DNA from 2 places in the Shewanella sp. S1-58-MNA-CIBAN-0166 genome. Region 1 is predicted to be linked to the other one. Evidence: riboswitches for the same ligand, from Rfam matches in the RefSeq annotation. Region 1 holds a riboswitch; the other holds the start of a gene.
The links. A riboswitch is a leader RNA that binds a small molecule or an ion and turns the genes downstream of it on or off. The one in region 1 is predicted to bind thiamine pyrophosphate.
Positions count from the first base shown of each region.

Region 2: linked by a shared signal. The riboswitch ahead of thiC (phosphomethylpyrimidine synthase ThiC) and the one ahead of AAEY99_RS11335 (TonB-dependent receptor) in region 1 are both predicted to bind thiamine pyrophosphate.

Region 1 covers NZ_JBEOPN010000016.1:26,938-42,758, reverse strand. Annotated here, with positions in the region: gene AAEY99_RS11400 (NarK family nitrate/nitrite MFS transporter) at 1-34, shown strand, start outside; gene AAEY99_RS11395 (bifunctional protein-serine/threonine kinase/phosphatase) at 150-1,940, shown strand; gene AAEY99_RS11390 (curlin) at 2,430-2,963, shown strand; gene AAEY99_RS11385 (curlin) at 3,005-4,549, shown strand; gene AAEY99_RS11380 (LuxR C-terminal-related transcriptional regulator) at 4,703-5,335, shown strand; gene AAEY99_RS11375 (curli production assembly/transport protein CsgE) at 5,332-5,910, shown strand; gene AAEY99_RS11370 (curli assembly protein CsgF) at 5,923-6,324, shown strand; gene AAEY99_RS11365 (CsgG/HfaB family protein) at 6,327-7,178, shown strand; gene AAEY99_RS11360 (M61 family metallopeptidase) at 7,321-9,078, opposite strand; gene hinT (purine nucleoside phosphoramidase) at 9,282-9,635, shown strand; gene AAEY99_RS11350 (PaaI family thioesterase) at 9,635-10,144, shown strand; gene AAEY99_RS11345 (PaaI family thioesterase) at 10,141-10,608, shown strand; gene AAEY99_RS11340 (YcfL family putative periplasmic lipoprotein) at 10,646-11,038, shown strand; TPP riboswitch at 11,164-11,271, shown strand; gene AAEY99_RS11335 (TonB-dependent receptor) at 11,327-13,528, shown strand; gene AAEY99_RS11330 (hypothetical protein) at 13,582-13,842, shown strand; gene pnuC (nicotinamide riboside transporter PnuC) at 13,848-14,558, shown strand; gene AAEY99_RS11320 (phosphotransferase) at 14,595-15,593, shown strand.
Region 2 covers NZ_JBEOPN010000040.1:1,371-17,191, reverse strand. Annotated here, with positions in the region: gene AAEY99_RS18935 (inactive transglutaminase family protein) at 1-629, shown strand, start outside; gene AAEY99_RS18930 (alpha-L-glutamate ligase-like protein) at 629-1,585, shown strand; gene AAEY99_RS18925 (hypothetical protein) at 1,548-3,350, shown strand; gene AAEY99_RS18920 (DUF3541 domain-containing protein) at 3,328-4,458, shown strand; gene AAEY99_RS18915 (LysR family transcriptional regulator) at 4,566-5,465, shown strand; gene AAEY99_RS18910 (putative metalloprotease CJM1_0395 family protein) at 5,823-7,133, opposite strand; gene AAEY99_RS18905 (chemotaxis protein) at 7,136-7,423, opposite strand; gene thiH (2-iminoacetate synthase ThiH) at 7,500-8,615, opposite strand; gene AAEY99_RS18895 (thiazole synthase) at 8,617-9,426, opposite strand; gene thiS (sulfur carrier protein ThiS) at 9,429-9,656, opposite strand; gene AAEY99_RS18885 (HesA/MoeB/ThiF family protein) at 9,643-10,455, opposite strand; gene AAEY99_RS18880 (bifunctional hydroxymethylpyrimidine kinase/phosphomethylpyrimidine kinase) at 10,452-12,128, opposite strand; gene thiC (phosphomethylpyrimidine synthase ThiC) at 12,134-14,134, opposite strand; TPP riboswitch at 14,343-14,442, opposite strand; gene AAEY99_RS18870 (TonB-dependent receptor plug domain-containing protein) at 14,701-15,821, shown strand, end outside.

The DNA of each region.
Region 1 (15,821 bases):
TCAAGGCGAAGTCACTTTAATCAGCGTAAGTTAGTGCTCGAGTAAAGTAGCCAGAGCAACATAGTGCCATAAAAACTCAAATTGTTTATGTTTAAGCAATTTGAGTTTTTATATTGATAAAACAGCTTAATCTTAGAGTGAGAGGTTTTATGGCTTCAGAGTCATTAGAACAAACGATGGATAGTGTAGATGCCATGCTTCCTTTTGCTGCAACTTTGCAGCTTGTTGTAGGCCAAGCTTCTGAAAAAGGACGTAAACTGCAAAATGAAGATGCCATAGGTATTCGTATTCCTTCAGGGATACCACTTACGTCGAAAGGTGTTGTTAGTGTTATCAGTGATGGTGTCAGTACCGCTGAAGGTGGGGCTCATGCGTCTGCCATTAGTGTTAGTAATTTTCTTGCAGATTATTATTCGACCCCAGAAACTTGGAGTGTGCAAACATCGAGTACCAAAGTATTAACAGCATTAAACCGTTGGCTGTATGGATTGGGGCAAGACTATCGCGATGCCAGACGTGGCTTTGTATGTACCTTTAGTGCATTGGTATTTAAGTCTTGTTCAGTGCACATGTTGCATGTGGGCGATTCACGTATTTATCGTTTTCGCCGAGGCGAATTACTGCAATTAACTCATGATCACAGTACTAATATTAACTCATCAAACCAATATCTTACTCGTGCTTTGGGGATGGATGTTAAATTAGATGTGGACTATAAAAGCTTGTCAGTTGAAGTTGACGACCTCTATTTACTGACAACGGATGGAGTTCATGACGTACTCACTGAATTTGAAATACACCGAAAATTGACAGCTCTTTGTCAGCAACATCCAACGCTTAGCGATGATTTGTGTGAACAATTCTGCTTAGCGTTGAATAAAAAGGCGTTCGATTTAGGCAGTAAAGATAATCTCAGTGCGCAGTTATTAAGTGTCAGACAATTACCTAAACAAGCTATCGATGATGTGTACCAAAGCTTGTCGCGTCAACCATTCCCCCCCCCACTTAGCGTTGGAATGAAACTTGATGGATATCAGGTAACTCATATACTTCATCAATCACAACGCAGCCAAGTGTATAGAGTCGTCAATGGGCAAAACCAAGTCTTTTGCATGAAAACACCTTCCGTCAATTACATAGATGATGCCGCTTACATAGAGCGCTTTATGTTAGAAAGCTGGGTAGGGCAGCGCATTAGCAGTGCTCATGTCGTTAAGGTTGTAGAGCAACATAACATAAAGTCCGCTTTGTATTATGTCACCGAGTTTTTATCGGGGATAAGCTTAGGTGAATGGTTAACTCAACATAAAAAGGCCCCAGTAGAAGAGGTGTTACTGTTGCTAAAACAAATCGAATTAGGGATAAGAGCATTTCACCGTCGCGAAACGCTGCATCAAGATTTAAAACCGGATAATATTTTTATCACCCGAGAAGGGGTAGTTAAAATCATCGATTTTGGTTCTTGTTATATCAAAGGAGTGGCAGAAATTAGTAGTCCGTTAACTCGAGATCGTATTTTGGGTACGGCTGATTACACTGCCCCTGAAGTTATACTGGGTTATAAGGCCGATGGTCGTGCCGATTTATTTTCGCTTGCAGTGATTGCTTTTGAGATGTTGGCTGGGCAATTGCCTTTTAAAGGCAAACTCGAGAAATGCCGAACGCGGCAGGATTACCAACGTTTAGAATATATTAGTGTACATAAATTAAACCCAATGGTGCCAGAGTGGATTGACGTAGCATTAAAAAAAGCACTCAATGTTGAACCTAATTTACGCCAAGCGGATACCTGTGAATTAATTCATCAATTAACCACTGCCAAAGCGAATCACACAATAAATGATTATGTGCCCATTATAACTCGCAACCCAGTACGTTTTTGGCAAGTGATTTCAATCGTGTTGTTTATATGTTTAGTGGCTTCTTTGCTGAATAATTGATTATGAGAGTGCGTTTTAAACATAAAGCTTACAAGTGAGTAGTAAATTAATACGTATAAATAAATTAACTTATTAATAAATAATTATATTTTATGTGATAATTTTTCACATTGAAATAATTATTTATAACCCTATCTATATCAATAGCGCTATTCATATCTACTATCCGCCTACATCAAAAAAACGTAAATAGCATTAATTATTAAAAAATAAAATTCCATTATTTAAAAAATAAATTTTTTGTCATACGTGTTGTTTTTTATTTTCAAAAAACTAACATAAAATTGATTTAGATCAATTTATTAGATGAACTATTGCAATTAAGTCTGGGGGTGGAATTAATATAACCTATAGGTCTATGTTGGTTTAATACTCAAGGTTGATTCGAATGTGGTATGACAGAGCCACAATATCGAAACAATGAATGTAAAAGTTATTAAGCGACATGAATAAGATGTTCTTGATGTTTAATAACCCGGGGACATGAATATGACCTTGAACAAGCGTAAATATCAATATTACCTTAATGCAACAACTGAGGTTCTAGCTATTTTTCTGTGTGTGATGTCTTTTTCTAGCCTTGGCCAACAAGACTTGAGTGATATTAATGAACTTGCCATAGGCATTAATAATACAGCCAATGTAACTCAGTTTGGTGATGCACTATCCATTAATTTAAATCAAAGCGGTTTCAATAATCAGTTTGATTCAAGTCAATTTGGCTACAACAATCAAATTTTTACTCATCAACAAGGCATATTCAATGGCGTTACTGTATTCCAGTCCGGGACGGATATTGAAGCCAGTATCTACCAATCAGGGTTTAGTAATCGAGTTATTGCCAGTCAGGCAGGAAGCAATTTGCTAATGGATGTGAGTCAAATTGGAACACACAACTTAGCAGTTATTCGTCAGACCGGAAGTGATAATACCATTATGATCCAGCAGAATGGTTATGGAAGTGCTGTTGGCGTTATTCAATGGGGAACAATGCAAAACGTTAGCGTGACTCAGAGTAATTAATTTGAGTTATTTATTTCAACCAAATGAAGGGAAATACAAAGATGAAATATTCTAAATTAGCTTTATTAATCTCAGCAGCTTTATTGACCTCTGCTGGTGCGTATGCAGGCAGTAACGAAGCCGATGTTAGTCAAGAGGGAGAGCTAAATACCGCGGTGGTTGTTCAACAAAGCAATAGTGTTGCTAATAATGCAACTATTGAGCAGCTCGGTAATAATAATCTTTCAACTATTTTACAGGCAGAAACGGCAAACTCCCAAGCTTCATCAAATCAGGAGGGAAATGATAATACATCTTTGATTGACCAACATAATGCAACAAGTACAGCTAGTGCCTTTGTAAAATCAGTTGGTGACGGTAACGAAGCAGATATAACACAAGAATTTTTTAATGGTGAAAATGCGCAAGCAACTGTTAATCAAATGGGCAACGGTAACTTAGCAACCATCACTCAAAATGATGGTGATGGTGCACATTCTACGGTTAATCAAACTGGAAGTGAGGATACTGCTGAAGTTTATAATCATTGGTCAGATTATGCAGATGCAACCATTAATCAATCCGGCAACTCTAGCAATAATGCTTATATTCAACAGGAAGCGTCAGATGCTGCAAGTGCGTCGTTAACCCAAATTGGTTCAAACAACGATGGTGATATATTGCAAAATAACCAGAATTATGGCGGCTCAGGTAGCGATGATACGGTCGCAACATTAGAGCAGATAGGTAATGGTAACATTGGTTTAGTTGAGCAAGCAGGTTTGTCTAACATGGCTGATGTATATCAAAATGGTGAATCTCATGATGCACATGTGACACAAAATGGCGGTAATCATGAAGCTCAAGTTAACCAATATGGTTTAAATCAAGTCGCAACGGTAATGCAAATGGACTTTGAGCATGTTGCAACCGTCAATCAGTCCAATGTAGGCAACACTGCGACAGTGACTCAAAGTTCTTTAACTCTTGGGAATGGCAACGGTAACGGTAATTCAGGTTCTGGTAATAGTGCGACTGTAGACCAAGAGGGTATGGATGATACCGCTACGGTTGCGCAAGCGGGTTTCGCAAACGAAGCCGTAGTGTTTCAAGGGGAGTACAGTTTTGATAACACAATTACAATCACCCAGTCGGGTCATCATAACTATGCAGGTGCATCAACTGACGATGGCGGATTAAGTACCGTTACAGTAAATCAAACTGGGCATCATAATGAAGTTAATAGCAAACCCAATGGCAGCAACTTTTATGGTGAAGGGATCGGTGCTGGAACGTGGGGGGCCGATAATGTCGTTATGGTTGATCAAGATGGCCATCATAACAAGGCCTATGCTGATGCTGCTGATTTGTCATCAGTTATTGATATAGACCAGTCTGGACATCATAACGAAGCATATGCTGAATCTGAATGGGGCGAAGCTAACGAAATTGTTATCGATCAAACTGGTGGCAATCATTTAGCTGATGTATATGTCTCTGGTGATGGCAGCAATGTGGTTTATGTTACCCAAACCGATATCAATAATTCAGCAGTTGTAAGCAGCATAGGGTTTGGTAATACAGTGACGATTACTCAAGGTATGTAGTACTAAAGTATAATGAAGGGTGTGTAAGCACCCTTTTGACTAATTGTTATGCAGTAATCCACTTGCTAAACTTATAGATGTTGATATGGACTTAATATCAATATGATAGTTTCTTTATACCACCGTTTATTCATACCACATGGAGTGTTAGGAATGTTTAAAGTTGAAAATTGGATGATCGTTTCGCGTTCGCAGCTGCTCATTGACTTACTCGAATCACGCTGGCCACAAGAATTTTTGGTTAGATTAACCAAGGCTCAGCCGAGTAATATGTCGAAGTTACTTTCCACACAAACCAACTCAATAGTGGTTTTCGATTTAGCAACGATTGATCTCCAGCAAGCATATCAATTACAGCGTGTTATTGAACGTGAATATTGTGGTGTTCGTACCGTTTTTCTAAATTTCCCCAAACAAGTTGATGCAAAATTTTTAATTCATCCATCGACCACAACGGGTGTCTTCTATACCAATGCTAATTTAGCTGATGTTAGTAGCGGCTTAAATGAAATACTCAAAGGCCGTAGTGTCATCCCTCAAGATCTCTATCAATCGTTAATGAGTATTAACCATGACGATGACAGTGAGCAACTGACCATTCGTGAACGTGAGGTATTACAAACGTTATTGTCTGGTAGTACTAATCTCGATATCGCTAATCAACTATTTGTCAGTGAATCTACCATTAAAACGCATCTCTATCGTGCGTTTCGAAAAATTGGTGTGTCTAGTCGTGGTCAAGCCATTGCTTGGGCACAAACTCACATGCATGAGGTGAGAGTGTGAAATATCCATCAGTGATACTCATTTGCTTGATTGCGAGTCAAGCCGTTTTATTAAGTGATGCTATCGCTGATGATCGTAAAGATGTTGACGTTAATGTTCCAGAATTTACAAAAGCTAACATTGCCCCCACCACAGATGAAGTTATTCCAGAATCCACCGCCTCAAAAGCTCAAGAGAATTTATTGCAGTCAATTGAACCTGTAGCGAGTGTCAGTGATGCAAAGCCTAAGCGTGAAGCTGATTTAATTGACGGATTAATCTTAAATAGAGCCATGACAAGATTTGGCCACCGTTTTTATCGAGAATTTGTTAGCGCTTATCGTGATATCAATGGCATGAGCAACCACTCGGGGCTCACTGTTGTAGAACAAGCCACTGCAAGAAGTGGTAGTAAAATTTTAGTGTTGCATAATCGCAAGCCGGTTTTTGTGACGTTTTTATCCCCAGCATCGCGAAATATTGATGCACAAGCGAACATGGCAGCAAAGCGGGTCAATGCTTCCCTGTTGCAATATCAACAACAGGTAAGATGGGCGGCATTTTCAGACCCCGATCTTGCTCCTGATGAGTTTTAGTAGGGAATGTATATGAAAAAATTATTACTAATTTTATCAATAACATCATTTAGTTTTCCCTTAGCCGCGACGCAACTGGTATATACCCCAGTTAACCCTGCGTTTGGGGGCAGTTACCTTAATGGTAGTTATTTATTGGCAAATGCGTCAGCGCAAAATGAACATCAAGGTGGTTCCTCCTATGTTGCCCCTACTGCGCTGGACAGGCTTGCTAGTTCATTACAGTCACGCTTAATGAGCCAACTGTTTAATGATGCGGCAAATGGTGGTGAAGGTTATTTAAAAACCGATGACTTTGAGATAAATGTGGTCAATGAAGATGGATCGTTACTGGTTCACATTACTGATTTATTAACCGGCGAGACGACCATCATCGAAGTTGGTGGTATTGTCGGCGCATCAACAGGGGGCTAATCATGAAAAGACTACTGCTTAGCTTATTTATCCTATCTTTGAGCGCGTGTTCTTCGATAGAAAGTGAATTCGACGGTATTGAAGCTACCACGAGTTTAATGCCAAAGGGCGAGACTTATTACGATTTAGTCAGTTTACCATCCCCCCAAGGAAGTATGGTGGCTGCAGTGTATGATTTCCGTGATCAAACGGGCCAATACAAGCCGATACCTTCGAGTAACTTTTCAACTGCAGTACCTCAGTCTGGAACGGCTTTCTTAGCTCAGGCGCTCAATGATTCTGCTTGGTTTGTGCCTGTTGAGCGTGAAGGGTTACAAAATTTACTGACAGAACGAAAAATTGTTCGTGCAGGACTCAATGGTGATGCCAGTAAGTTGCCACAATTAAACAGTGCCCAAATTCTTATGGAAGGTGGCATAGTGGCTTACGATACCAATATTAAAACCGGTGGCGCAGGTGCTCGTTATTTGGGGATCGGCGTATCGGGTCAATACCGTGTCGATAGTATAACGGTTAATTTACGCGCGGTTGATATCCGTACCGGTCGATTATTAAGCAGTGTAACAACCACTAAGGCCGTTATTTCAAAAGAAATTACTGCTGGTGTATTTAAATTTATTGATGCGCAAGAATTATTAGAGTCAGAGGCGGGTTATACCTCAAATGAACCTGTGAGTTTGTGTATTGCCGCGGCAATAGAAAGTGCGGTCGTACATATGATTGCCGACGGTATTTGGAAACGAGCTTGGAATTTACTTGATGCAGCATCTGGAGTAAAAAACCCAACATTACAAAAATACTGGTTAGAAGCACATACTGAAAATCAAGTATTAGAACGGATTAAGCAAAGCTAGTCGTATTGATACATTTGTATAGTAATAGAGAATATTTATAAAAAAGGATATCAAATTGATATCCTTTTTTAATTCAAATTTGCGATTAATATTGATGGCACTCAGTAAATCAATTCTCAAATTTGATAATTGTTTCTTAGTCTTAACCAAGCCACAATTGTGTTTTAGTCGCATCAATGATGCTAAGCGAAATTGTGTCTAAAGCCGCTTCACTGATCGTTAATGTTCCTTGCATCAATTCATCACGTCTAAACCAATGCAAAGTGATTTGTTCGCCAAGGGTTCGACTTTGCAGTTGCTGTTCAAATTGATTGGTTACTTGCAAGTGGTCTGCTGCAATCAATAAATCACCCGCACTTAATCCCGCTTGATGTGCAGGACTGTGTTGACTAACCGTTAGTATTTTTAACCCTAATGATTCCGCTTTTGTTTTAGCACCAAAACCAATGTTATAACCTGTAGCATCAGCACCACCCAAATCAGTTACACCTTCACTGGCCCGTAAACTCATATTCACGCCCACTTGAGCCAGTAATTCTTTTAGTGGCAAATCGTCTGTGTTGTCGAGATAAGTAAAGATATCGTCACAAGGGCGATTTAATAGCGCTTCAACAATCTGTTGATGGCTTGACGATTCAGTACCTATACCCGTTAAACCATATTGTTGCCAAAGTGTACGCATAACATCATCAAGGCTGTATTTACCTTGGGTTTCAATACGGATAGTTAAGTCTACATACAAGGCAAATAGTGCGCCTTTAGTGTAATAGCTGACAATTGCATTAGCGGCATTTTCATCTTGCTTATAAAACTTAGTCCAAGCATTAAAACTTGATTGCTTTAAGGTTTGTTTAAAGCGACCTTCGCCTCGGTATACTCGAGTCATAATTTGACTGAGTAAAGTAAGGTAACCTTTCTCATCAATACACTGAGATTTAAAGGTAATTAAATCATCGTAATATGACGTGATACCTTCATATGCCCACAATTGAGAAGTATAAGACTCTTGTGATAAATCAAATGGCGTAAACTCAGCAGGTTTAATCCGTTTAACGTTCCATGAGTGGAAATATTCATGGCTGCACAGTGATAAATAAGTGCGATAACCTTTATCTACTGGCGCATCGAGTGACAAAGGTAAGTCGTTGCGAGAGCACATTAACGCTGTTGATGCTTTATGTTCTAAACCGCCAAAACCATTGTCCAAAACGGTGGTCATGAACACATAACGCTTAAAGGGTGCTGGAGTGCCAAACAAATTGATTTGATATTCGCAAATCGCTTGTAAATCTTTGGCTAATCGAGCCATATTTGCCCTGTGTTTGCCACTGAGTACGATATCGTGTGGCACACCAGCAGCGAAAAAGGTTTCGACGGTCAGTTCACCCATTTCAACGGGATGGTCAATTAAGTCATCGTAGTTTTCAGCGCTAAAATCACCAAAGCTAAATTGTTCACCTGATGCTCTAGTCATGCTGGTGGCTAGCGTCCAATGAGCTAATTCTGCAAGTGCAGGTTTGGCAATGGTGACGGTATGTGATTGTGACTCAAGACCATTAGCCGCTAGAAACACGCTACTGCCATTAAAAAAGCCATGATTAGTATCAAGGTGTGCAGTGCGAACAGACAAATCCCATGCATAAATTTGATAACACAGAGTGATATCACTGCCTTGGTTATTCAATTGCCATGTTTGTTTATCTAATTGAGTGACTGCAAGCGATTGTAGATTCTCTTTGGCATCAATTTCAATGATATTTTTGGCAAAATCGCGGATCATGTAGCTGCCAGGTAACCATGCTGGTAATGAAAAAATCTGAGATGGATTGGCGTTTTTTAGCGTAAAGGTCACTTCAAATAAATGAGCTTTTGGGTCGACCGCATGAATATGATAATGCATAAAGAATTCCGAATGAGTGGCAAGTCGCAATCAAAACGATTGAGCTATAATAACCAATGCTGCCAAAATTGACTCACTTAAGCAAACGAATCCCATTTTAGGCAAAATATTACCCATAAAAAGCGTTTTTACTGGAGTGATAGTTCAAAGAGTTGATAGTATTATCAATAGCATCAATGCAGTTATCTAATGAGGGCATCCAAATGGCCGAAGAAACCATATTTAGCAAAATTATCCGCCGTGAAATTCCAGCGGATATTTTATACCAAGATGAATTAGTCACCGCATTTCGGGATATTGCTCCGCAAGCTCCTACGCATATTCTGATTATTCCCAATCATTTAATCGCGACAGCAAATGATGTTAAAGCGTCTGATGAATTAGCATTAGGGCGGATGATAACAGTAGCGGCCAAACTTGCCGATGAAGCCGGTATTGCTGAAGATGGATATCGCTTAATCATGAATTGCAATAAGCATGGTGGTCAAGAGGTGTACCATATTCATATGCATCTTTTAGGGGGTAAACCATTAGGCCCAATGCTGAGTCGTGGATAATGAAAATTAACAGTGATTTTTTTCCATTAACTGAAGTCGCCACCCGTTTTGTCAACCAGTTAGCTCAGTGCCGTCGTTTAGGGCTTTCAGTGCAAGAAGCCAGTGAGCATCATGTGTTAATTGAGTTACCTTACAGTCAAGATATTATTGGTTACCCCGACACCGGAGTCATTCATGGTGGGGTGATCACAACCTTGATAGATACCGCTTGTGGCACAGCCGTGGTATGCGCCATTTTGAAGAAGTACCAATCGTTAGAGTTGTCTCCAACATTGGATTTACGTGTCGACTACATGAAACCCGCAGAGCCTCATAAGTCGGTTTATGCCTTTGCTGAATGCTATCGTTTATCGTCAAGCGTTGCTTTTACCCGTGCGATAGCATATCAAGACAGTATTGATGAACCTATCGCTCACGCGGTGGGTTCTTTTATGCGAATTAGTCCAGAAATGGTCGGCGAAGAGTTTCGTCAAGTGTTAATGGGGAATTTACCGGGGGCGAAATCATGAGTGAGCCAACCCAAATAGAGACACAAAAGGGTTTAGATGTTCAAGATGTGGTTAAACGTGCCATTGAACTGAATGATTATAGTTACCTACTTGAGAAAGTACCTTACTCACAATTTATTGGCATGTCAGTGGCCCGTTTTGGTGATGAAATGGTATTTAGACTGCCGGCTAAAGATGACAACATTGGTAATCCGATTTTACCTGCAATACATGGCGGAGTGATTGCTGGGTTTATGGAAATGTCGGCAATTGTGCAATTAATGGTATTTATGCAAGCCAAGAAAGTACCTAAAATTGTTGATTTCTCAATTGACTATTTACGCGCAGGTTTACATCAAGATACCTTTGCAGAATGTAAAATTACTCGCCAAGGCCGCCGTGTGGCTAACGTCAGTATGAACTGTTGGCAAACCAACCGTAAACAATTGATAGCCACTGCCAGAGCACATTTTTTGATAGATTAAGTCAACGCTTTACATTAACAGCAAATAAGGAGATAGCATGAAAATAACGTCAATATTTGTGTTCGCATTAGCATTGTTGCTTAGCGCCTGTGCGCATAACACGGCAGGTATTTCGGTAGACTCAAGCGGGCAGGTTAGAGTCGATAGCAGCTCTTTTGCCAGTGATGTCAATGTTGTGGATATTTCATCTGTCATGGTTGCTGACTTAATCAAAGCATCGGCGCTAATTCAAAGCAAATCGAGCACTGACCTACGTCTACAATATAAATTCACTTGGTACGATGCTAGCGGATTTACAGTTGAGGATGAAGCAAGCAGTTGGAAGTCGGTTAAATTACATGGTAAACAGCAGTTGCAAGTGGGTGCGGTAGCGCCCAATACACAAGCTATTCGATTTGAGATTTATGTGCGCGAAGCTTTCTCAAATTAAGCCACGCTACAGAGAACTTGAAGAGACATGATTACTGATATTTAATATAAAGTTAATCAATTATATTTTTGCGTTATCAAATTGTATCGCTGCTCGTGTATTCATGGTGAAGTTAGTTTATAATCGTGATCGCCAAGGGGTGTTCAGTAAAACCTGAACTGAGATGTCTGTATGACGAACCCTTAGAACCTGATCCGGCTTATACCGGCGTAGGAATGGGCCACACTATTTATGTGCACCTCTTATTCGCTACTCTTGCCGGATCTCAAAATCACTATTTGAGGTCCTATGTTTACGAAAAACTCTACTAGGTTACACCAAACACCTATTGCCTTAGCGGTAATGGTGGCATTAAGCTCGCCTGTGGTTATGGCTAAAACGGCCGATGTTGAAAATGTCACTCCCGAATATGAAAAAATGGAAGTGATTGTTGTTAATGCTGATTTTAGTAATATCAGCCTTGATAAAATGCCGTCAAGCGTGACGGTTATTGATGCCCAGCAATTAGAAGACGAAGGGGCGCAACATTTTGAAGATGTGCTCAATTCTATTGCCAACTTTAACTGGTCTGGTGGCAGTTCTCGTCCTAAATACTTCCAAATTCGTGGTGTCGGCGAACAAGAACAATATCAAGGTGCACCTAACTCATCGGTTGGCTTTGTGGTCGACGACATCGACCTATCAGGCCTTGGCATGGTGTCGAGTATGTACGACATGCAGCAAGTTGAAGTCTTGCGCGGTCCACAAGGTACTCAATATGGTGCTAATGCACTAGCTGGATTAATTTACTTAAAAAGTAATGACCCTACCGAATCATTTGAACATGGCGCAAAAGTCAGTTTAGGTGATGACAATCTTCGTACTCTTTCTGGTTTTAGCTCTGGTCCACTCAATGACTCAGGTAAATTGCTCTACCGTGTATCACTAGAACAGCACAATCAAAATGGTTACCGTGACAACCTTTATCTTAACCGTGATGATACCAATGAACGTGATGAGTTAACGGCTAGGGCTAAGTTCCGTTGGTACGCTACTGACGATCTTCAAGTTGATTTAACCTTATTGCATGCCAATTTTGATAATGGTTACGATGTGTGGACATTAGATAATAATCGCAGTAATACCTTAACTGACCAACCCGGTGTTGATACACAAAAAACGACTGGAGCAGGGGTTAAGTTCATATACACGGGTATGCAAGCATTTGACTTCACATCATTAACATCATTTGCGCAAACTGATCATCATAATGGATATGATGGTGATTGGGCCAATTCGGATTATTGGGCGAGTAAAGCATGTACTGTGTATGACGACGCAGGAGCGGCCTCAGGTACTGAGCCGTGTGTTTATGATTACACCTGGGACAAAAAGGGCGATCGTAAAACCTTTACCCAAGAGTTCCGTTTATCATCCAAAGATGCAGGACGCATCTTCGCCGGTAGTACCGACTGGTTATTGGGTGTATACGCGATGAATTTGAAAGAAGATAACGACTTATACTCGGAATACAACACCTGGCCAGATGAAGTGTTGCAGTCAAACTATGAGGCGACAAACTATGCCATATTTGGTCAATTAGACAGCCATTTAGGTGATGATTACTTATTGTCGACTGGGTTGCGTTTCGAGCGCCGCGATAGTGATTATAGTGACAGCAATAAAGATGACTTTGCCCCATCAGAAGATATGTGGGGCGGCCATATTGCGTTGTCAAAAGCCATTAATCCTAATCACAATGCTTATGCTCGTGTCGCCCGCGGTTATAAGGCGGGTGGTTTTAATATGACACTGCCTGCTGAATTGTCTGACAAGAAACAGTTCGACACTGAGATTTTATATAACTATGAAGTTGGCTTAAAATCGAGCTGGTTTGATGGAGAAGTGGATTCTACCTTGGCGCTATTTTATATGGACCGCCAAGACCAACAAGTTGCCGCCTCTTTACAAGACCCAGATAGCCCGCAGCGTTTTATTCTATTTACCGAAAATGCTGGCAGTTCAAGTAACTATGGCGCGGAACTCGATGCAAAATGGTATTTAACAGAAAATATTGAGTTCTACGGTAGTTTCGGTTGGTTGGAAACTGAATATGGCCAATATCAATACAGTGACAAATACGGTTCTACCGTCGATTTATCTGGGCGCGACTTAGCGCATTCACCTAAATTTACTTACAGTGCTGGTATGACTTATGTTGCTGATTCTGGTTGGTTTGCAAACGTGAATGCCAGTGGTAAAAGCCAGTTTTATTATTCTGACAGCAATGAATCTCAGTCAGAAGCCTATACCATTTATAACGCCCGTTTAGGCTATGAAACGCCAACATGGTCGGCATATTTATGGGGCCGCAATTTGTTTGATGAACAATATGGTGTGCGAGGCTTTTACTTTGGCAACGAACCAGATCAAGATTGGGTCGATAAACAATATATTCGTTACGGTGATCCGCGCCAAATTGGTGTGACATTAGAAGTTCAATTTATGTAATGACACAAAATCGCTGTAGCCTTTGTTGCAGCGGTTTTTATTAAGGAATAGAAATGAAGTTAACTGCAGAAATCAGTATGTATCCGTTCAATGAAAACTATCTCGATCCTATCCAATGGTTTATCGGCAGAGTGGATAGTTATGACAATATTCAACGAGTGACTAACGCGATGGCAACCCAAGTCTGTGGCGAGTATGCTGATGTAATGTCGATGCTAGCCGTTGAAATGCAAGCCGCACATCAAAAGTGGGGCAAAGCTGTTTTTGTGTGTAAATTTATCGGTGGTGAGCTCAACCTAGCTCATAGCGAATAACCACAATGAATGATCTATTTATAACGCTACAACAAGCCTTTAGTGAAGCGTCATTAATGACGTTTTGGGAGGCTGTTGCCGTTATGCTAGCGCTTGCTTACTTAATTCTTGCTATGCGGACTAATATCTGGTGTTGGTCGGCAGCATTTATTAGTACCGCCATTTACACTGTACTATTTTGGAATGTATCGTTATTGATGGAGTCAGTCCTTAATATTTATTATATGGGGATGGCGGTATATGGTTATTGGCTGTGGTTGCACGTGCCACCTTCTCAGCAAAGCAATTTGCACAATTCTGAGCTGCATAATGGTACTCAGCACAACATAGAAACCAATCACCTTAATATTACCAGTTGGTCTTGGAGTACTCACGCTCGGCTTATCGGCGCGACATCATTAGTGTCTATGCTGGTGGGATATTTAATGGCTCATTACACGTCGGCCGCATTTCCCTATATCGATGCGGCAACCACTTGTTTTGCTATCGTTACAACCTATCTAGTAGCGAAAAAAGTGCTGGAAAATTGGCTCTATTGGGTCGTCATTGATTTTGTGTCTATTTACCTTTACTTCCAAAAAGGCTTAATGCTGACATCGGGTTTGTTTGTTTTATACGTCGCAATGGCAGTTGGCGGATACATGATGTGGCGTAAGAAATATCGTCATCATATAATAACGCAACACAATACGAGTCAAGAGGTGGTTGGTGCATAACCAACCATAATATCATTTTATTAGAGTAAATATTTGATGTCCCAGCCGTTGTTATCTCTACCTATCGATGTGCTTAATATAATCAACAAAGCCATGCCAACCACATTATTTCAGCAGCTTGCTACGCAATGTACTGCGGTGTCTTTTCTTAACACAGGGATCAGTAATGTTAATATTAAGTTATCTTGTGAAGATGGCGATAAGGTCTTACGAGTAAATCAGCCTCACAGTAATTGGTGCGATAGAGCGCTTGAAGTTGAATGTTGGCAAGCTGCAATTGTGGCTAACATTGCACCTGCATTGATTTGGGTCAGTGATGATAAGCAAGTGTATCTGAGTGAGTTTATTGATCAACCAGAGACAGACTGGTCGATATTTGCCTCAATGCGCAGTCACTTATCGCTTGGGCAATCGACAAATCAATCCATTTCGGCTGTGGATGCCGTTCCTTTACTTAGTGCATTATTTTGTAAACTCAGTGTGTTGCCGGTGCCGGAGAAAAGCATTACCGTTAGTGAGCAATGGCAACAATATGCATACCAATTAGATTCATTAACGGGGTCGCAAAAAGATCCACAATGGCATGATGCGAGGCAGCAATTGTTACGCTTAAATGGGCTTGTTCGACATTGGTTATCGCAGTTAGAAGCCTGTGTGTTGCTGCCGACTTTTTGTCATAGAGATTTAACTCCACACAATTTACTGCTTAGCGGCAGTGCCCCTCAGCAACTGCTTTGTATAGACTATGAATATGCTGTGGCGAGCCATCCGTTGTTCGATTTAGCCAGCGTCGTGGCTAGTCATCAACTATCAACGATGCAAGCTAACCAATTAATCGATAACGTGATTATGCAATATTGTCAGGTTGCTAGCCTCACCGATGTGTCTGCGGCCAAAGCGGCATTACCCGCCGCAATAAATTGTTTTTGGTTATTCTCGGCAATGTGGGCGTTATTAATGGCAGCCAAAGAACCGCAAAAATCTACACAATACTTACAATACTTTACAAAGTATTTTACATTAATCACTTGCTAATATGCTCTGATAAAGTACAAGCTTCTGATAAAGTATAAGTGAAGTAATACCAGTTCTAATAAATATCTGGTCATTCAGCGCCTACTAGACAAGTAATAAGATTATAGACATAGTTTTTCTACGTCAAAATCATATTAAGCAGCATAGAAGGTTCTGAAACCCGTCCTGCGGGAGTCATTCAGACTTTCTATTTTTGTTGCATTGTTTCATAAGGGAACAACCATTCTT
Region 2 (15,821 bases), on a different contig from region 1:
TCTCTTTGTATCAGTTACCGCTTGAAGAACAAAGCACATTTAAGGGCATTCTGTTAATCCCAATTGGGGTATTAGTCGTGGTGTTCTTACGCGTCATTGTCGGCATCAAAACATCTGGTACTTTTATGCCGGTATTGATCGCTCTGGCGTTTATTCAAACGACCCTACTAACCGGCTTAATTGGCTTTTTGCTTATTGTTGCCTTTGGTTTAATGATCCGTTCCTATCTGTCGACGCTTAACTTACTGCTCATATCCCGAATATCGGCGGTAATTATTGTGGTTATTTTTATTATCGGCTTATTTACCTTAATTTCATTCAAATTAGGCTTAAGTGAAGGCTTAACGATTACCTTCTTCCCGATGATCATTCTTGCGTGGACCATTGAGCGCATGTCTATTCTGTGGGAAGAAGAAGGCCCTAAGAAAGTCTTTGTATCAGGTGGCGGTAGCTTATTTGTGGCCACATTGGCGTACTTAGCCATGGACAACCAATTAGTTCAGCATTGGGTATTCAACTTCTTAGGCATTCACTTAGTGATTTTAGCGTTGGTATTAGTGATGGGACAGTACACAGGTTACCGTTTAACTGAATTGAAACGCTTTAAACCATTAGTTGGAGAGCAATAATGAAGTACGCCTGGCCCTGGGAATTGAGCCGTAGCGGTGTACTCAACATGAACAGGCGCAATATTAGCTATATTGGTCGTTATAATCAGCGTAAGTTTTATAAACGCGTTGATGACAAACTAATTACTAAGCAACTTGCGCTTGCTAATGGCATAGCCGTTCCCGATTTAATTGGGGTTGTTCATGAACAACATAAAATCCAAGAAATTCCAGCTATGGTCCTCGACCGTAGCGGTTTTGTGATAAAGCCAGCAAAAGGTTCTGGCGGTAAAGGCATTATGGTGATCACCAGAGTGAGTAATGGCTGTTATTACAAGCCCAATGGCCACGAAGTGACTCATAGCGAAATTTATCGCCATGTATCTAATATTTTAAGTGGTTTATTCTCTCTCGGCGGTAAGCCTGATGTCGCAATTGTTGAAGGGTTAATTGAATTTGACCCAGTCTTTGAAGGCTTAAGTTATGAGGGTGTCCCAGACATCCGCTTAATTGTGTTTAAAGGCTTTCCTGTGATGGGAATGTTACGTTTATCAACTGCAGCATCAGATGGTAAAGCTAACTTACACCAAGGCGCTGTAGGTGTTGGCTTAGATATCGCTACCGGACACAGTTTGCATGCTGTGCAATTTGACTTACCCGTTGATAAGCATCCTGATACTCACTTTCCACTGTCGAACATCAAAGTTCCTCATTGGGAAACCTTACTCCACACAGCATCAAGTGCCTATGAAATGTGTGAGCTCGGGTATTTAGGTACTGACATGGTGTTAGATAAAAACAAAGGCCCACTGTTACTTGAATTGAATGCCCGTCCTGGTCTAACCATTCAAATTGCCAATGGTAGAGGGATTTTACCTCGACTTAAGCATGTAGAAGCGATGAAAAGCTCAACAATGTCAGTTGAGGAACGCGTGGCTTATGCTAAAAAGCATTTTTGTAGCAACCCTATTTTTTAATCTTTTAGCCACAGCAAGCGCTGTGGCTAATCCCTTAGCACTGTTCGTCGAACAGTGCTTACAATATCAACCTGATTTAGGACAAGACAAGCTTGTTTCTTTTCAGTCTGTTGAACAACAAGCTGTTGAATTTGAAAAGCGCACAATTGCGTTAAATAATATCAACGACAGAATTCAATATTACCGCCCTTTCGCCAACGACAGCCTAAATAGGCAAGGCTTATTATGGTGCCAATTACACCTTGCCGATGAACTTTATGCGTTAGCTACAGCAGCCAATACCCAACGCTTAATTGATCAGTTGTTACAGCTTCGACCGCCTTATGATCAATTAGGACAACGCTTAGTCGCCATAAGACAATCACAGTGGGAGCTAATCGAAAAGTCAAAACTGCACAGCGCCCAGGCAAGCAATAATCAAGCATTGTCTCAACGACTCTTCAGCATGCAATTTAATCAGCAAGACTGTGTAATATCCAATGAATTTAGTTCAGAGAGCAGCAATACTAATATTGATATTCGTATTGCTAAATATTTAATTACACAACCCAATGAACACTGTAGAAAACAGGTTTGGCTTGCCTATCAAATTCGCGCAAAAGACAAACAAGCTCCAGCGCTTGCATTGATCCATCAATTACAACTGCAGCACGCAATTCTTCAAGACTATGATAATACCGCACAGGCACAACTCTCATCTCATGGGCTAACCCCGCCGTTGTTAGAGCAATTCTTAGCCAGCCAAACAAGTAATCTTGGTATCGCGCCATGGAATATTGCCCATGCCCTTAGTCGGGTAAGTAATTCATCGGCTATAAAATCGATTACTACGGATGCATTTTTACAGCAAATATTCGAAAGCCTTAAAGCTTTAGATCTCAAGTTTGAACTGATCGCAATAGACGATGATAAAATAGACGATCCTAAAATAAATAAAACGACATCGCTTGCAGACAGTCAACATAGCAGCTTAAGTGAGGCACACCTCATACGCGTTTGGCACCAACAGCGATTACTGGGTGAAATTTTCACCTACCCACAAGATAAGCAGCACAATCCATTAAATATAGATGGTCAATTGATAAAACAAACTGTTGTCGGTCATCAATTTGGCCAATATTCGCTAAGTTTTCCATCGCAATTAATCCATGTGAAACAACAACAAAAATTAATTAACAGATTAAGCCAAGCAATAGTATCCTTGGCTCAAGGTGGGCAGTTTTATTTTATTACCAATAGAACACAAAACACTGATGCCCATGCGATTGCAACACAGTGGTTAGCACACTACATTACACAACAGCTGAACTTATCCCAATTGCCTAAAAGACACCAATTAGCAGCACAATATCAACAGCAATTATGGGTATTTAGGACAAAGGTTTCACTGGCTTTTTATCAATATAAAGGTAATTTCAAAGGTACACAGCAGGATATTTGGTTAAGTCATAATCAACCACTATCAGTGGCTTTTGAGCAAAGCTTTGGCCTACCATGGCCAAATGCAACGGACGCAATATATAGTTATCAAGCTATTGCTAATGAAGGAATTAATCATTACCTTCCTTTATGGCAAACCGCATTGACTCAATTAATCATTGCTGACACACCGGCCAATATATCGACTCGCGCGATATTTAATTTATTGGTTGTAAACGAAACACATTTAACTTTAGACGATCAACTTGAGCAGCTTATTGGCCCACCAATAGACCCACATTCACTTATCAGGAGATTTAAACATGCTGGAACTACGCAAGAGTAAAACACTCTCGTACTTACTATTATCAGCTACGTTGTTTAGTAGTGTGGCGTTCGCAAAAGAGTCCGTTGAAAAAACACCACATAAGTTAACGGCTGACCAAGTTTATCAAGGCATTAAAACCAATTTAGAAACCAATCTTTATTCATTACCGCCTCGTGTACAAGGCCATTATGCTATACGTCAATTCCGTATGACTGGGGAAGCAAAATACGCTAACGGTTCATTAATCGATTTGCTCACCATTGCAGAACGCCAAGCATACTATTCTTGTAATCTGGATAAACCCGGTTTTATTAAAAGTGAATCAAAAATTGAAGCGGATAAATTAGGCTCTGGCCCACGGGCTACCGCCCGTAAGGAAGCCATCGCTCCTTACCCTAACTTTATGTTATATACCGATGTGCTATTGCGCTATGCCAGTCGAGTCGATGAGTTTGGCTTTACCGGACCTTGTCATGATTTAATGATAAAAACCCTGAAAAGTGCTAATTTAGAACACGCTTTCACTGATCCAAAAATGATCAAAGCTTGGGCCGCGCAGTTAATCAACTATGTATATTGGGCCAAGCAAATCGGTGTTGGCGACTATTACCAAGCTTACAAACAAGCCTTCATTAAAACCTATCCAGATAGTAATGATGATAAGCTCAAAAAAGGCCAATATAAAAACAAAGTTTATGGTATGACTCACTTTATTTTTTCAGCTAGCGAGTATTATCAACATCCAGTCGATCCAAAAGAGTATCAGTGGATTTTAGATTACTTTGAAAACAATATTGATCGCATTTTAACCGATACTACTGAAGATATTATTACTGAAGTGGGTATTAGTTTCTTAATTACTGGTAACGGCGATAACCCAGTTGTAGAGAAAGTGAAAAAGCATGTGATTGCGGCTTACGATCCTAAAACGATGATGATCCCCTCACCACATGGCAAAGTTGAATTATCTTCTGGTGAACACAGAAACGTATTAGCAATGATGTTATTAGATTGGCCTGAAACGTTACATAAAGGACCATATTTAAATAATATTTCTAGTACCAAGAAATACTTACCAAAACTTGTTAAGCCTAAAGCGTCTATGAACGATGCTAAATCACACTAAATATTAGCAGTGATACGTTTGAGGCAAATGCAGTGCATTTGCCTTTTTTATTTCAAACAAAGCTATGATTTTCCGTCATTTTTACTCAACAATAAAGAGAACACTTAATGAGCCGAGCTAAATCAACCTTAGAACAATGGCGAATTGTCCAAGCTGTCGTTGATTTTGGAGGCTATGCTCAGGCTGCAGAAAAGCTCAACAAGAGCCAATCGTCACTAAACCATGCGGTGGCCAAGTTGCAGCATCAACTGGGGATTAACTTACTCGAAGTAAAAGGCCGCAAAGCCTATTTAACCGAGCAAGGAGAAGTGTTATTACGTCGTTCTCGTCATTTAACTCAATCGGTTGAAGAGCTAGAACAATTAGCCTCAAATTTAGGACAAGGTTGGGAACCTAACCTTACCATTGCCAGAGAAATCATTTATCCGATGGACACTCTAGTGGCAGCTCTAGACGAATTTTTACCTCAAAGTCGTGGTACAAGGGTAACGATTATCGACTCGGTGATCACTGGTACTCATGAACTTGTGCTTAATAATGAAGTCGACATTGCTATTTGCGCTACACCACCCAAAGGCCATATTGCAGAGCCATTATGTGAATTAAATTTTGAACTTGTGTGTCATCCAGACCATCCGCTTGCGCAATTAGAACGCATTGATGATGACAAGCAGTTAGCCCAGCATTTACAAATTGTGATTAAAGATACGGGAATAAATGCAACCAATGATATTGGTTGGCTTAAAGCGGAACAACGTTGGACGGTATCAAACTTTCATGAGGCAAAATCGATTTTAGCTCGTAACATTGGCTTTTGTTGGATCCCGAACTTTGTTGTGCAGCAAGAATTGCAAAATAAACAACTCATCCGTCTTCATTTGCGTGGAGGTAATAATCGAAAAGCAATATTGAATCTGGTTGTCCCTAATCGCGATCAGCAAGGCCCTGCTTGTAAGTTATTAGAAAGCTTAATTTTAAAACAGCATAACTTACCTTTTAATGGCTGATTATCAGTATAAAAAAATTTACTTAGATTTGGTGTTGTAGATATTTAATCAATATGGCGACTTATTCAAGTCAGCTTCTACATAACACATGATTTTTGTCATGCTCGTGAATCCTTATCTTGCACAAATCGCTGAAAATCATTGTTCCCTGCACTTTCAATTAAACATCTTAGCATCCATATAAATTAGCTCATTTGGCAAAATATACATAGGGCATTATGATTTGGCTTGCGATACTAGGATGCGTTCAGCCAAGTTCTGATTAAGTCGTTAATATCGAGTTCAGATAATTTACCATCGCTAAATTATCGAATTTAGTTGGTGTTGAATGCATACTGCAGAGACATCGAAAAAAAACTACACGTAGATTTCGATGGATTGATGCTGTTGTGAATAACGTTCTGGGGAAGGTAGAGACTGACTAGTTGAATCGTCAACGGCTGCAGTGTCGTTTGCCATAGTAGAATGACGCTGTTCTGCTGATAATGAACGATTTGGAGACAATAAACTCATGTTTGAATCATCAGCATTAAGAGGATCATTGGTTAAAGTTTGACTGTTTTGAGATATGGAAGTATTCGTTGTTGTTGATGACAAAGCATCTGAATTACTTGTTATTAACTCTTTCTTTGCTTCATTCATGTTTTGTAATGCTTGCGCCGCCACACGAATATCAGCCATTGACGGCTGTACTGGCGCCATCGCAGCGGCATACACTTTCTGCATTTTACTTAACGTTGCTTGCGCATCACCATCAACAGTAGACACATCGATATTGACCTCACCATCCACCGCATAGCGACGTCCATCGGGGCCTTTTTCATATTGATAACTCGGGCTTTGTGCCAAACTGCCTCCCACTGCTGCGTGGGCTTGTTCGTGGGTTTTAACTTCGGTATCTCGTTGTGCCAGTTGATCAATTTGTTTAATTTCAGCTTGTTCAATTTGTTGTTGTTTGTCTTTTACCTGTTGCTCAACTTGTTGAGCTGCTGTTTCAGCTTGACGGTTTGATGTTTGAGATTCTGCATTGACTGACGGATCATCCACTGTTGAATTTTGGTCCGTACTATTTATTGCTGCAGCTGAAGTATCAGATGGCTGAGTAAACATATTAACTACTGGCTGTTGAGCATTAACGGCTCCACCATGACTCGTTGCGGCTGGTGTATCGGTACTCACAAATGTCCCAGCAACGGTATCAGTTGCCTGGATTGGAGTAGGTGAACGATTTAATACTCCAGTAAGATTAAGTGGACCACTTTTTAAGCTGTAACTATTGAATGTATCAGCAACTATAATTTTTTGAGACTTGGTTTCATTGCTCGCAGTTAAGCTAGATGTAGAGTTATGCTGAGTATCTGTGCTTATAGTGGGTTTAAGGTCTATCGGTACCTTAAACGCCGCTGTTGATGAGACCGTAGTTTGAAATGAACTGGATTTGAGCGAGCTGTTTTTAACTGAACCTGACTGGATATTTCCAGATTGAATGTCTACAGCAATAGTGGGGGCAGATCGAGGGTTACTGACTTGAATGCTATTTGTTGTTTGAGCACTATTGATTGCTTGTGTATGTGGTTGAGCTTGCGGCGTGGACAATGAATTGCGGTGGTTAAGTTGGGCAGTATTATTAACTGACCCAGTGTTTGCAGAAACCATCGCCGCATTCATGATTACACTTCAATATCAATCAAACTGCCAACAGTCTCAGAAGCTACTTCAATCACTTTAGCAGATGCTTGAGCTTGGTTGGATGATTCAGTCGCAGACACTAAAGCTGATGTGGTGTCAGTTTGCCCAACAGCACGAGAACTTAAGGTCACAGTATCTTGGCTTGGTGAATTAGACACAGCCGGTTTTTGTTGATCTGGCATCGCAACAGATGTTGTTGCTTGCGCTAAACCTTGTTGAGCACTTTGCAATCCCTGCATACCTGACGCATAGGCTGATTGAACTTGCATAATACTGCTCCTGATTTTAAAAAAGTCGATTTATTATGGCCTAAACCGACTAATATGTACAGTTTTCAAACAAAAGTTAGCCGTTAACCCAACCCATCTCCCAATCTTTCCATACTGGATTCATCCCTCGTAATTTAATTTGTGAAATAACCTGTTCAACAGAGCGGTTATCACTGATTTCAAATTGATCAAGTTGGCTGTCTGGCGACATATAACCACCTGGTTGAGTAGAGCTTCCAGCACTCATGTGGGTAATGCCTAAAGGGAGTAAATTATCCCTCAACGACGGCAACTCACGAGTTGATAAACTGATTTCAAGTTGAGGATTGAACAACCTAAATGCACAGATCATTTGCACTAATCCTGCATCCGTCAATTCAACTTTCGGTGTAATGCCGCCAGTGCATGGACGTAAACGAGGTAATGAAATACTGTAGCGACTACGCCAATAGGTTTTCTCTAAGTAATCTAGATGAAAGCCCATCAGTAATGCATCTAAGCGCCAATCATCTAACCCAAGTAATACTCCTAGGCCAATTTTATCGATTCCGGCTTGAGCCACTCTGTCTGGGGTATCTAAACGATAGATAAAATCTTGTTTTTTACCGCGTGTATGATGTTGAGCGTAAGTATGTGGACGATAGGTTTCTTGATATACCATAACGGCATCAACGCCAAATTTCCCAAGACGCTGATACTGTTCAGTTTCCAATGGCTGAACTTCCATTGCTACATAATTAAAAGCCGTGTTAACGAGTGGTAACACCGACTCAAAATACCCCATTCCAACTTTAGTTTCATGCTCACCAGACACTAATAATATCGAATCAAAGCCTCGTTGTTTAATAATCGCCATTTCGGCTTCGAGTTCATCTCTGTTAAGGGTTTTACGCTTGACCTTATTACTCATACTAAAGCCACAATAATCGCACTCGTTGGCGCATAAGTTTGATAAATATAAGGGTAAGAAAAGACCAATATTGGCACCAAATCGCTGCCGAGTCAGCTTAGCAGCTTGTTGGGCCATTGGCTCAATGTATGGCATTGCGGCAGGAGATAATAATGCCAACAAGCTATCAAGATTACCGCTTGGATTTTTCAAAGCCCGCTCAACGTCTTTGGCGGTAGTAGAATACAGCTTCATCGATAACGCATCGGGGGCTAATTGCGAAAATACACTTGAATACGTCATGCTATCCCCCCTTACCATTCACTGACTTTGCAAGCGAATTGATTGATGGTTCTGACAAGAATCCGGTCAAAGGACTGGTCGCGTTAGCATGGTTGTTCACTGCCCCTAATCCAGCAAGATATGCTTGTCTTCCTGTTGCAACTGCATCAGCAAAACATTTAGCCATTTGTTGGGGATTGGCACTACTTGCAATCGCGGTATTTACCAATACTGCTGCTGCGCCCATTTCCATAGCTCTACAAGCTTGTGAAGGTGCGCCAATGCCGGCATCTACTATTACCGGAATATTAGCCTGTTCGATAATAATGCTTAAGAATATTTCCGTCGCTAAGCCTTGATTGCTGCCTATTGGGCTGCCGAGTGGCATAACCGCAGCGCAACCAACTTCTTCTAAGCGACGACACAATACTGGATCGGCATGCACATAAGGCATAACAATATAGCCTTGTTCGCATAAATATTGAGCCGCAATCAATGTTTCAATTGGATCGGGCATGAGGTATTTGGGATCGGGATGAATTTCAAGTTTAATCCATTTAGTGCCCAACATTTCATAAGCGAGTTCAGCAGCAAAAATGGCTTCTTTGGCATTACGCGCACCAGCGGTATTGGGTAATAATTTAACCCCCATACTTTGCAAAGGACCGAGTAAATTGTCATGGCCGCGAGTCAAATCAATCCGCTTCATCGCTAAGGTGACTAACTGCGACCCAGAACTTGCTATCGCTTGTAACATTGTATTGTGATCTGAAAATTTTCCTGTTCCGGTGAGTAACCGAGACGAAAATTGATGATCGGCTATCGTTAACATCATTAACCTCCAGCAACGGCAGAAAAGACGGTGATATTGTCATCGGCTTGACACACTATATGCATCCAACGACTTCGAGGCACAACAGTATCGTTGACCACGATAGCCACTCCTTGAGTGGGTAAATCGCTGAGTATAAGTAGTTCAGCCAAATTCAAATTGGCCCGAACATGTTGCTCGACACCATTAAGGTGCAGGGTTATTAGCTCGAGGGGATCAGTTTGTGACATTAGACCGCTCCTGATGATCAGTTAATGGATATTGATGACATACTTCACATTGTGGGTCTTGACTCATTTGGGCATGCTGCCAGCGTAAATCCTTACCATTAAATCGATGTAGAACACCGTATTGGGTAAAGGTATTGCAGATGTGCTGAAGGCCCACCAGCGCTTGCATACTGGCGATAATACCCACAGCAGGCCCTAGCACTCCAGTTTGAGTACAATTTTGCATAATGGGGGTATCAAGTGGATATAAACAACAATAGCAACCGCTGTATGAATGCGAATGTGTGTGGGAAAAATCGATACAAAATAATTGCCCCTGATATGCACTGATAGCACCACTAACCAAGGTTAACTGATGCTGTACACACATTTGGTTTATCAGTTGCCTCGCACTCACATTATCAGTGCAATCAAACACCACAGGTTTTACGGTAAATCGTTTAACAAGCTGATTAAAATGCGCTGATGTAACTCGTTGTGCTAGCACATCGATGGTGATTTCAGGGTAAGCGCTACTAAGCACATTTTTTGCAATGCTGACTTTGGCTTTGCCAATATCAGCGGCCCTGAACAGGAGTTGCCTTGGTAGATTGGATAGTTCAACCACATCATGATCAATTAACAGTATTTTCTGAACACCCGCGGCAGCTAGATAATGCGCCACTAAATGCCCTAAGCCTCCAACACCAATGATCACTACAGCGCTATTCATAATGGCAAGCTGCCCTGCTTCTCCCATGTCGCTCAGTAACATGGTGCGCGAATACTGAATATAATCTCGATCAGATAAAGTACTCATACGCCCTCCTGAGATAAATTAGCTTTAGGTAAAGGTCGGGTAAGCTGCAACCATTTATGATGCAACGTTCGATAAGCCTTCGCCGGATCGTCAGCAGTAGTCACCGCTCTTACAACGGCAGCATCACCAACGCCTGTAGCAGCAATAAACGCCAAATTACTGAGATCTATCCCGCCAATAGCAACGGTAGGATAATGGCGCGCAAATAAACTGGCATAACGTTTAAGTTTACTGAGCCCTTGAGGCGCGGAAGGCATTTGCTTGGTCGTGGTAGCAAAAATATGCCCAAGAGCAATATATGAAGGCGAACATTGGTGGGCTAATAAGGCTTCAAAATAACTGTGACTCGATAACCCTAACGCCATTCCTGTTGCCGCTATCGCGCTTAAATCTGCAGTTGCCATATCTTCTTGGCCTAAATGAACCCCAAACGCACCGTGTTTAATCGCCAGTGGCCAATGATCATTAATAAACAACTGAGCATGATATTCGCGACCGAGTTTGATGGCCTCAATGATATTGGCTTCGAGTGTTAATCCTTGTAATACATGGCTGTCATCAGTATCGATATTAATAGCTAACTTGGCACGATATTGAACCGTCTTACAGCCCGCTTTTAACAATTTTTTAAGCATATCGATATCAGCTACAACAGGATAAATCCCCAAGGATTGATGCAGCGATTTAAAACCATTCGGTGCAGCTTGCTTGCACGAATCATCAGCGAGATGCTCAGAAGATACCAACTTGATTGATGGCATCATTCCTAAATCATCAGGCCAACCAGTACGGGCTAAGACACCAGGTCCTTGACCAAGGCTTACGCCTAAAGTGAGTCCCTTATTGACGTAGGCTTTTGCCAGCACAATAGCATCATGAATAACGAACTCATGGGCAATAAAACACGCTATTGCAGATGATAATGTGCAACCACTGCCATGATTATTGGTGGTTGCTATCCGCTGGCTACTTAGCATAAACACCGCATTACTGTGTGTAATACTGGCACCTTTAACGTTTTTACTCACATATACATCTATTGCATATTGTTGCTGCCACTGAGCATCACCGCCTTTAGCGAGCACATTGCATTTAAATGTATCGGATAACAATTTGGCATCGCAGATCATTTGCTGTTGCTGAGCAACCTTGTTATCGACATCACAATATTGCGCTAACGCATACTGAGAACATAAACGTTTCAATTCGTGCTGATTAGGCGTTAGTAAATCAATTAAGCCAATGAGAGGACTAAAATCGAGATCGATAGGATTAAAGTGCGCACCACTACTGGCGACCATGACAGGATCAAGCACCACAAAAGGTACCATCATCTGAGTAGCACGCATTTGAGCTAAACAGCCAGCTAATATGTCCACCTGTGCTTGGGATGCCAACAGGCCAATTTTAATCGCCACTGGCGGCAAATCCACGAGTAAACTGTTGAACTGAGCCAACAACATGGATTCAGAAACGGTTTCAACAAGACTCACACTAACTGAGTTTTGTGCGGTTAATGTGGTTATTACGCTACACCCGTGACACGACAAGTCTTGCAAAGTTAATAAATCAGCTTGAATCCCTGCACCACCACCACTGTCAGAACCCGCTATGGTCCAGACAATGGGTGGGGTTTGCGTTATGGATTCACTGACAAATGTCGATGAATTCATGGCGATTATTCCACCTCAACCGTTAAGTCAGTATCAACTTGTGCGACAGATTTGACGTCATGATAAAGCGCCGATCCCGACGCTTTGAACTCTGCCGACTTTTGTGCCATCGCTTCCGCCGGATTTATGGCTTGAGCCGTATGTTGAGCTTGATAAGCACTAGCGGAAGATACTTCAATCTTAAGTGCTTCAGCTTGTTCAAGATTCGCGGCATATTCACGCACTTCGTGGGTTATTTTCATCGAACAGAATTTAGGTCCACACATTGAACAAAAGTGAGCCACTTTTGCCGATTCTTGTGGTAACGATTCGTCGTGGTAAGCACGAGCGGTATCAGGATCAAGACCTAGGTTATATTGATCTTCCCAACGGAATTCAAAGCGGGCTTTTGATAACGCATTATCACGTACTTGCGCACCTGGATGACCTTTAGCGACATCAGCAGCATGAGCTGCAATCTTGTAGGCAATTAAGCCTTGTTTTACATCTTCTTTATTTGGCAAACCTAAGTGTTCTTTGGGGGTGACGTAACACAACATCGCCACGCCGTACCAAGCCATCATGGCAGCGCCGATACCAGAGGTGAAGTGATCATAGCCCGGCGCAATATCGGTTGTTTGTGGGCCTAAGGTATAAAATGGTGCTTCGTCACAAAGGGCCAATTGCTTTTCCATATTGACTTTAATCAATTGCATTGGCACATGACCAGGGCCTTCAATGATGGTTTGCACATCATATTCCCATGCAATTTTGACCAATTCACCTAAGGTTTCTAATTCCGCAAATTGCGCTTCATCATTGGCATCGGCAATTGAACCGGGGCGCATACCATCGCCTAACGACAATGACACATCGTATTGGGCGCAAATCTGGCAAATATCACGAAAATGTTCATATAAGAAACTTTCTTGATGGTGGCTTAAACACCACTTAGCCATAATTGAACCGCCACGTGACACAATGCCGGTAAGGCGTTTAGCGGTCATGGGTACATAACGCAATAACACCCCAGCATGAATCGTAAAATAATCTACGCCCTGCTCGGCTTGTTCAATCAATGTATCTCTAAATACTGCCCAACTGAGGTCTTCGGCAACGCCATTAACCTTTTCTAATGCTTGATAAATCGGCACGGTACCAATTGGCACTGGCGAATTACGGATAAGCCACTCACGCGTTTCATGAATATAACGCCCGGTCGACAAGTCCATGACCGTATCTGCACCCCAACGGGTTGACCACACCAGTTTTTCAACTTCTTCTTCAATCGAAGATGTCACCGCTGAATTACCAATATTGGCATTCACCTTCACCAAAAAATTACGCCCAATAATCATAGGTTCGGTTTCAGGATGGTTAATATTCAACGGAATAATCGCTCGACCTCGAGCGACTTCATCACGGACAAACTCAGGTGTGATCAGCTGACCAATATGCGCACCAAAAGCCTCTCCAGGCGCTTTTTGGGTTAATACGGTGTCGGTTACTTCAGCACGAGCCATGTTTTCACGAATGGCAATGTATTCCATTTCAGGGGTAATAATACCTTGGCGTGCATAATACATTTGGGTCACGCATTTGCCCGACTTGGCACGTTTAGGCGCGACAAGGGCATCAAAGCGTAAATGATCGAGTCCATCATCGGCTAGTCGCTGTTGGGTAAAGCCTGAACTTGCACCGGTTAATTGCTCAGTATCTTGGCGCTCATCAATCCATGCTTGTCGGATTTTAGGTAAGCCTTCACGCACATTAATATCGGCAAGGGGATCAGAATAAGCACCCGCGCAGTCGTAGACCATAATAGGCGGATTGGCTTGTTTAATGGGTTTTGCATCGGTGCCGCCAATCACGGTTTCAGTTTGATTAACCTGACGCATAGCGACGTTGATATCAGCTCGACTACCCGTTAAATAGACTTTTTCAGAATTAGGATGTTGTAACGGTTTAAGGGTATCAATAAATTGTTGAGCGTTAGCTCGAGTTTGACGACGGTTTGGATTTGACATTAGCAACCTCAATATTAAGAGTAGAGTTGCTTGTCTGGAGAGGTGTTGATAGCAGCAGTAAACAATAAAAAATACTATTGCTTACGTCAATAATCACATAGAAAAATACTAAAGTAATAACGTAACTGGATATATAAACCGATAAAAAACTCGGAGGTAAACGTCCATTTACGGTCTTGTTAATACGTTATTTATCTTCCCAACTATCATGATTATTACGCTTGTTTCCTTCGCAGGTTCTAGCCTGATCAGGTTCAACGGATCCCGAATAAACGGTCTCAGCCATAATGGCACTCCGACAAGATGTCACGCAGTATAAGCAAGTTTTTCGCTAAATAACAAGCACTAAAATAATCATTTCATACAAAAGTTATCAATCCACATGTCAGAAACTGATGCAGTGTCATTGATATCTCCATGATTCATTCATCACCACAGACAGCTATTCATCAAGGTGCGACACTATGTCGCATTCATCATATTTATTAGCAGGTTATAATTTCAAAAAACTGATAAAAACCTTTGAAATATATTCATCAAAGGTTGATAAAATAATAACAAAGGTGATGACGTTGGTAAAAAAAGCAATCCAAACCATTAAATCAAATACAAATTACCCATGGGTTTACTCATCAATTTCATTGGCTGTAATGTTTGCTATTACACCTCAAGTAATGGCTGAGCAGTACGATAAGCAAAATAGTGAAGGCATTGAGCGGGTTGAAGTACATGGACAAAACACGACTAACAAAGACTTACTCGGCTCAGCCCAAAGCTTACTTGAAAAGCAAGGAGTAGACTTTTCTGAAGCAGGTGGCGTATCGGCATTACCGATTTTAAATGGCATGATGGGCGATCGCATTAAGGTGCTCATTGATGGCAGTGATATTACCTCATCATGTGCAAACCAGATGAACCCGCCACTTTCTTATGTGTCAGCCAATCACATTAGTTCGACCCAAGTGGTTGCTGGAGTCTCTCCGGTGAGCGCCGGTGGCGATAACATTGCTGGCGTAATTAACGTCAATAGCTTAACCCCTGTATTTACCGAGAGTGACAATGTGACATGGCAAAGTGGTAACATATCTAGTGGTTACCGAAGTACCAATGACGCCATTCTCGCAGGTGTAAATGCCACTGTTGCAAATAAAACATTAAGCTTTAGTTACCAAGGAGCATTTGAAGACGCTAACAGCTATACCGACGGCCACGGCGATAAAGTACTAGACACCTTATACCAATCACAAAATCATGCATTAGTTGCTGCTTGGCAAGATGACAACCAACAAATTGCTGTCAAATTGACCCATCAACATATCCCCTTTCAAGGTTTCGCTAACCAGTATATGGACATGACGAATAATGACAGTTATGGCGCATTAGTGCGCTATCAACGAACGCTGGAAAATGAAGGCGAGTTCACTGCCCAAGTAAACTGGCACAATGTCGAGCATGAGATGGGTTTCTTTAGCGATGAAAAAACCGGCATGATGCCAATGGAAACTAAGGGTAAAGATTACAGTTACCAACTGCATTGGCTGCTGCCAATCAGTTCAGACAGTACATTATTAATTGGCCAAGAATATTATGTTTATCAGCTTGATGATACATGGCCAGCGATTGAAGGTTCTACCATGATGGGCCCCAATGACTACGTCAATATCAATGATGGCGAACGCCAACGTGC